DNA from 3 places in the Pseudomonas trutticola BRTCR10 genome. Region 1 is predicted to be linked to each of the others. Evidence: predicted binding sites of a transcription regulator. Region 1 holds the regulator's gene; each other region holds the start of a gene.
What was found. The regulator FliA, encoded in region 1, starts transcription of late flagellar genes. The targets are predictions, from matches to a motif close to CTAAAGTTTNNNNNNNNNNNGCCGNTAA.
Positions count from the first base shown of each region.

Region 2: ACVVH8_RS22595 (methyl-accepting chemotaxis protein) is a predicted target of FliA. The motif match lies at 1,069-1,096, and genes of this name have one in related genera.
Region 3: ACVVH8_RS28970 (methyl-accepting chemotaxis protein) is a predicted target of FliA. The motif match lies at 1,575-1,602, and genes of this name have one in related genera.

Region 1 covers NZ_CM149552.1:1,861,065-1,863,331, reverse strand. The annotation lists gene ACVVH8_RS08335 (protein phosphatase CheZ) at 1-386, opposite strand, end outside; gene ACVVH8_RS08330 (chemotaxis response regulator CheY) at 404-775, opposite strand; gene fliA (RNA polymerase sigma factor FliA) at 942-1,682, opposite strand; gene fleN (flagellar synthesis regulator FleN) at 1,679-2,267, opposite strand, start outside.
Region 2 covers NZ_CM149552.1:4,968,980-4,971,246, reverse strand. The annotation lists gene ACVVH8_RS22600 (transporter) at 1-933, opposite strand, end outside; gene ACVVH8_RS22595 (methyl-accepting chemotaxis protein) at 1,211-2,267, shown strand, end outside.
Region 3 covers NZ_CM149552.1:6,357,016-6,359,282, forward strand. The annotation lists gene ACVVH8_RS28970 (methyl-accepting chemotaxis protein) at 1-1,471, opposite strand, end outside; gene ACVVH8_RS28975 (LysR substrate-binding domain-containing protein) at 1,653-2,267, opposite strand, start outside.

The DNA.
Region 1 (2,267 bases):
CCCCAGTCGGTACTCAAGGCCTGGGCTTCTTCAGCCAGACCATTGACCACCGGCGTGGCGCTTTCCACCAGATCCATGGTGCGGTTGGCCGCGGCTTCTGTCAGCTTGACCACATAGCCCAGGCGTTCGGTGGCGTCGGTGATTTGCGACACTTCCTCAGCCTGCGGCATGTGCGGATCGATCTGGAAGTTGACGATCGCACTGTGCAGTTCACGTGTGAGCTTGCCGACTTCCTGATACAGGCCACGGTCACGGGTCTGATTGAGCTCATGGATCAGTTGCACAGCGTCGCCGAACCTGCCTTTTTCAAGGCTCTCGACCAGTTCGACCGCGTGTTTTTTCAGGGTCGACTCGAAATCGCCCTGTGAAGATTCGTTATGCTCCATAGCTCCCCCGCGCGTCATCAGCCGATGCGTTCGAAAATCTTCTCGATTTTGTCTTTCAACGCCTGAGCCGTGAAAGGTTTGACCACGTAGCCGTTCACACCGGCCTGAGCGGCCTCGATGATTTGCTCGCGCTTGGCTTCAGCGGTCACCATCAGCACGGGCAGATGCTTGAGTTTTTCATCGGCACGCACGTGGCGCAGCAGGTCGATACCGGTCATGCCCGGCATGTTCCAGTCTGTTACCAGAAAGTCGATGCTGCCGCTGTTGAGCACCGGAATGGCGGTAGTGCCATCGTCGGCCTCGACGGTGTTGGTGAACCCAAGATCGCGCAGCAGGTTCTTGATGATCCGCCGCATCGTTGAGAAGTCATCAACGATGAGGATTTTCATGTCTTTGTTCAATTCGACCTCCAAGCAGTCTTAAACGCGCCCAGCACCTGGGCGCGCCACTTCAATCAATCGGCGCAGCACTCGAAGACTGTCTGGAGCACAACAGAGCAAGACCGGTGCCGTTCATCACCGCACCAGCCTCGTTCGCAGTGTCCCCACACTGCCTTCAGCGCGCTCGCCACTCCCCCAAACGCCCCCGCAAACGGGCCGCGCACTGGCTGTGTAACTGGCTGACCCGCGATTCACTGACGCCAAGGACTTCACCGATCTCCTTGAGGTTCAGCTCTTCGTCGTAGTACAGCGCCAACACCAGTCGCTCACGCTCCGGCAAATTGGCAATCGCGTCCGCCAGCGCCGCCTGGAAGCGTTCATCTTCCAGATCGCGTGACGGCTCAAGATGAGCACTGGCGCCATCCTCGTGCAGCCCTTCGTGTTCGCCGTCCTGCAAGAGGTCGTCGAAACTGAACAAGCGGCTGCCCAGGGTGTCATTCAAAATCCCGTAGTAATCGTCGAGACTCAATTGGAGTTCGGCCGCAACCTCGTGATCTTTAGCATCACGGCCGGTTTTAGCTTCAATTGCCCGAATTGCGTCGCTGACCATACGGGTGTTGCGGTGAACCGAGCGTGGTGCCCAGTCCCCTTTGCGCACTTCGTCGAGCATCGCGCCGCGGATTCGAATGCCCGCGTACGTTTCGAAACTGGCGCCTTTACTGGCGTCGTATTTGGTCGAGACTTCGAGCAGGCCAATCATCCCGGCCTGAATCAGATCCTCGACCTGCACACTGGCCGGCAATCGCGCCAGCAGGTGGTAGGCGATGCGTTTGACCAGTGGCGCGTAACGCTCGATCAACTCGTACTGCGCGTCACGTGCCGACTTCTTGTAGTAGTTCATACCGCTGGCGGTCATAACACAGGCCCTGCCGTTTGCTGCACGAGGCGCTCGACGAAAAACTCAAGGTGGCCGCGCGGGTTGGCAGGCAGTGGCCAGGTATCGACCTTCTGCGCGATCGCCTTGAACGCCAGCGCGCACTTGGAACGCGGGAAAGCTTCATAGACCGCTCGCTGCTTCTGCACTGCCTTGCGCACGCTTTCGTCGTAGGGCACGGCGCCGACGTATTGTAGGGCCACATCAAGGAAGCGATCCGTGACCTTGGTCAACTTGGCGAACAGGTTGCGACCTTCTTGCGGGCTCTGCGCCATGTTGGCGAGGACGCGGAAGCGGTTCATGCCGTAATCGCGGTTGAGCAGTTTGATCAGTGCGTAGGCATCAGTGATCGAGGTCGGCTCGTCGCAAACCACCAGCAACACTTCCTGGGCTGCGCGAACAAAACTGACTACCGAGTCACCAATACCCGCAGCGGTGTCGATCACCAGTACATCGAGATTGTCGCCGATGTCACTGAAGGCCTGAATCAGACCGGCATGTTGCGCCGGGCTCAGGTGAACCATGCTTTGGGTGCCGGACGCGGCCGGCACGATGCGGATCCCGCCG
Region 2 (2,267 bases), 3.1 Mb from region 1:
ATCCTGCGACAGCGGCACCCCTCCCACATTCATCCCGAAAAAACCGGCAATGATGTTGATCGGCAGCGCCAGCACCGTTACCACGGTCAGGGTAAACAGCGTGCGGTTGCTCTGTTCGTTGAGGTTGGCGGCGATCTCTTCCTGAAGCAGTTTGATTCGTTCGCCGAGGGCGGTGAGGTCGTTGATGATCAGTGCGAACTCCTCGGTGGATTTGCGCAGCTCCTTGACGTCCTCCTTCTGCAACCACGGCGGCGGACGATTGAGCAGGCGCAGTAAGGAACCCGGCTCCAGCGCCAGCAACCGCTGCAAGCGCACCAGCACCCGGCGGTTGGCACCGAGTTCGGCGCGGTTGGTCGACAGCCGCGAGGAGAGCAATTCATCCTCGACCTGATCGACGCTCATGCTGGTCTTGCGCACGATCTGTGTCAGCACTTCGCCCTGATCGCGCAGCAAGTGCACAAGCAGTTCCGACGGCGAACGAAAGCGCTCGCCGGCCTTCACCGACGAGCGCAGTTTATCCACCGAGTGCAACGGTTGCAGGCGCGCACTGACAATCAACTTGCTGCGCACGCAGACCCACAGCGTCGACACGTCCGAGGAAACCATGCTGCTGAGGTTGAACACCACGTCGTTGACCACCGCCAGCAATGCCGAATCGACATGCTCGATGCGCGTCGAACGCGAGCCTTCGTGCAGTGCCTCGAAAAATTCTTCGGGCAGTTGCAGATGACTTTTCATCCAGCGCTCACAGGCAGCGTGCGCCAGGTTCAGGTGCAGCCAGAGGAATTCACCGCTGTCGCTGTCGTCCTGCAAACAACGCAGAGCCGTCGCCGAATCGACTTCGCGGCCACGCTCACCGGGCAGGAAACGGAAACCGTAGAGCAAGCCAAACAGGTCAGGATCGCGATGGCTGGTATCGAGGCTGTGGTTCATGAAGGCTCGCTGCGAAGAGGGCGCGTCGATCGCGGGAATGGCAGGTTCACTGAGCCGGATCATCGCAAGCGCACATGACACTTGTGTGACTGAAAAATGACGTCAGATCAATGTCTTACCGGCGGTCGGATTTTCTTCAAGAAGCGCTCTGGCACGCCGATCACGCTTAGGTTACGTTGCGCGCGCTTGGCCATCAGCCAAGGCTCGCCGACATGGATGTCCGGCAAAATCCCACGCCTCACCGGGCGTGCCTCATCCCTGTCCTGAGTATCTTGCGATGCTGCAAAAATCCCTGAGAGCGCAAATTCTCGCCCTGCTGAGCGGCAGCTTGCTGGCGATGCTGTTGATCGCGCTGGCCTGTTTCCATTTCCTGTCCAACGGCGTGCAGAGCTACAGTCAGTTGATCGCTGGCCCGTTGCACACCTCGCAACTTATCGACGAGGCCAACCTGCAATTCAAGGTGCAGGTACAGGAATGGAAAAACGTGCTGCTGCGCGGCAAGCAACCGGCAGACCTGGCCAAGTATTGGGGCCAGTTCGAAGACCGTCAGCGCGATGTGCAGAACATCCTTGGTGAACTGGCCAGCCAGAAGGGCATCGAGCCGAGCCTGAAAAACCGCATCGAGCGTTTGCGCGAAGAGCATCGTCAGCTAGGCAGCGCCTACCAGAAGGGTCGCGATGCCTATGTCGCTGCCGGTGGCGATCCAACGGCGGGCGACACCGCCGTCAAAGGCGTCGACCGTGCGGCCAGCGATCAGATGAGCGAACTGGTCAGCGAACTGCGCAAACAGGGCACCGAACAGTCGGCGCAGATCAGTGCCGAGGCCGATCGCACCGTATGGCTCGGGTTGTTGGTAATGCTTGCTTCGGGCCTGCTGATTGGCCTGCTGAGCCTGTGGCTGGTCAACCGTAATCTGGTTGAGCCGATCCGCAAACTGATTGACTACGTCACTCAACTGAGCCGCGGCAAACTCGCCGAACGCGTGGTCAGCGACCGTCAGGATGAACTCGGCAACCTCGCCGCAGCCGCCAACACCCTGCGCGATTTCCTCGCCGACACCTTCGCCCGTTTGCAGCGCAGTGCCAGTGATCTGGACAGCGCCAGCGGCGAGTTGAATGCGATCGCCACGACCATGGCCGGCGGCACCAACGAGCAGTTCAACCGCACCGATCAAGTGGCCACGGCGATGAACGAAATGTCCGCCACCGCCCAGGAAGTCGCACGTCACGCCGCCGACGCAGCGCGGGCCGCCGACGATGCCGACCAGTCCGCCCAACAGGGTGAAAAGGTCATGCAGAGCACCATCCACAGCATCACCCAGATGCGCGGCGAAA
Region 3 (2,267 bases), 2.1 Mb from region 1:
CGCCGATTTCCTGGGAACGCTGACCCAATGTGTTGATCACGGTGGCGGTGGTGTTCAGCGCGCCGGCGATTTGCTCCAGAGAGGAAGACGCCTCGTCCATCGAGGTACGACCGATCTGCGTCTGCTGAGCGTTTTCCTGCGCCAGGCGCTGGGTGGCGCCCATGTTGTCGGCAATGTTCAGCGAGGTAGCACTGAACTCTTCCACCGCGCCGGCCATGCTGGTGATTTCACCGGACTGTTGCTCCATGCCTTCGTAGGCGCCGCCGGACAAACCGGACAGTGCCTGCGCACGGCTGTTGACCTCTTCCGAAGAGCGACGAATGTGCTCGACCATGGTCGACAGCGCCTGGCTCATCTGGTTGAACGCGCGGGACAGCTGACCGATCTCATCATTGCTCGACACGTTCAGACGCACGCTCAGATCACCGGCACCCAAAGCTTCGGCCTGCCGTACCAGATCGCTCAACGGCGCGAGTTTGCTGCGCAGCAGCCACACCACCGAACCCACCGCCAGCAACATCGCCAACAGGCTGCCGATCGCCAATTGCGTACCGACGCTCCAGGTCACCGCACGAATCTCGGCTTTCGGCATGCTCGCCACTACCGACCACGGGCCGCCGTCAAATGGTACGGCGATGCTGTAGAAGTCTTCCGAGGTATCGCTCCAGAACTCACCCTTGCCCGGTTTCGCAGCCAAGCCCTTGATCACCGGTACGGCTTGTTCCGGGGCCTGCACACCCGCCGGCGCCACCAGCCATTTATTCTGCTCGTCGAGCAACGCCAGCGACCCGCTCTGGCCGATGCGGAAACGCTTGAGATTGTCGAACTGAATGTTCTGCGCGTCGGTGTAGTCGAAACCGACGAACAGCACCGCAATCACCTTGCCGCTGCCATCGCGCACCGGGGTGTATTGAGTCATGTAGGAGCGATCGAACAACAAGGCGCGGCCGACATAACCCTGCCCCGCCATCAACTTCGCGTAAGCCGGGTGCGCGTGATCGAGCAAGGTGCCGATAGCGCGAGTGCCATCCTGTTTGGTCAGCGAGGTGCTGACCCGCACGAAGTCTTCGCCGCTGCGCACGAACAGCGTGGCGACGCCGGCCGTCATCTGCTTGAACTCGTCAACTTCCTTGAAGTTGTTGTTCAGCACTTCGCCGCCCAGGTGCAGGCCCGGGGTCTGGGTGCCGGCAACGGTCACCGGCTCACTCGGGTGAATGCTCAGACCTGCGCTGAAGCGCTTCTCGAACAACCCGCTCAGACGCTGGGTGCTTTCACGCAGCGTGCCGTGAAAGGTGCTCAGTTGGTCGGCCAGCAGCCGCGCCTCACTGGCCAAGTGCTCTTCACGGGTGGCGAGGTTGGCGGTATCCAGCGAACGCAGGGCGAACACCGTACTGCCGCTGATGACAATCGCCAGTATCACGGCGAGCGCGAGGCCCAGCTGCGAGGCGATCCGAGCGCGAGGTTGAGACATGGACAGCTCCTGGCCGAACTTGCCGATCCTCCTTGATCGCAGCTCGGATAATTTTCTAATGGGGGTGAATCGTGGAGACCGGCACGACGGTTCCACATGCACGTATTCGGCGGTAGAACCGAATACTTGAGCGATCAGCAGGGTTATGGCACAAGGCCGGCATTGTGGCGGCTCTAACGTTTCAGCTCAAGCGTGTTACAGCCGGCAGCGCCATGGCGCGGACTTCGCCTTGCAGGAAGTCGCTGAGGCGGCGCAAACGTTCACCTCCCGGACGGGTTTTTGGCCACACGAGGTAATAATTCAGGCCGCTGGCGACGGCGGTCGGCCACGGCAGACTCAAGCGCCCCTGCGCCACATCCTCGGCGACCATCAGCAAATCGCCCATCGACACGCCGTACCCACGAGCCGCCGCGATCATGCCCAACTCCAGGGTATCGAACACCTGCCCGCCCTTGAGCGAGACCTGATCAGACAGCCCCATGTGCTCCAGCCAACTGCGCCAGTCGCGGCGATCCGGTGTCGGGTGCAGCAACTCGGCGCTGGCCAGTCGCGCCACGTCCCAGGGCTGATCGTTCAGCAGGTTCGGCGCACCGACCGGAATCAGCTCCTCGGGAAACAGCTGGCTGGCCTCCCAGTCTGGCGGGAAATGTCCGTCGCTCAGAAGCACCGCACAATCGAACGGCTCATTGTTGAAGTCCACCGAATCCACGTCCATCCACGCGCTGGTCAATTGCACTTCGTTGCCCGGCTGCAAATGACGGAAGCGACTGAGCCGCGCCAGCAACCAGCGCATGGT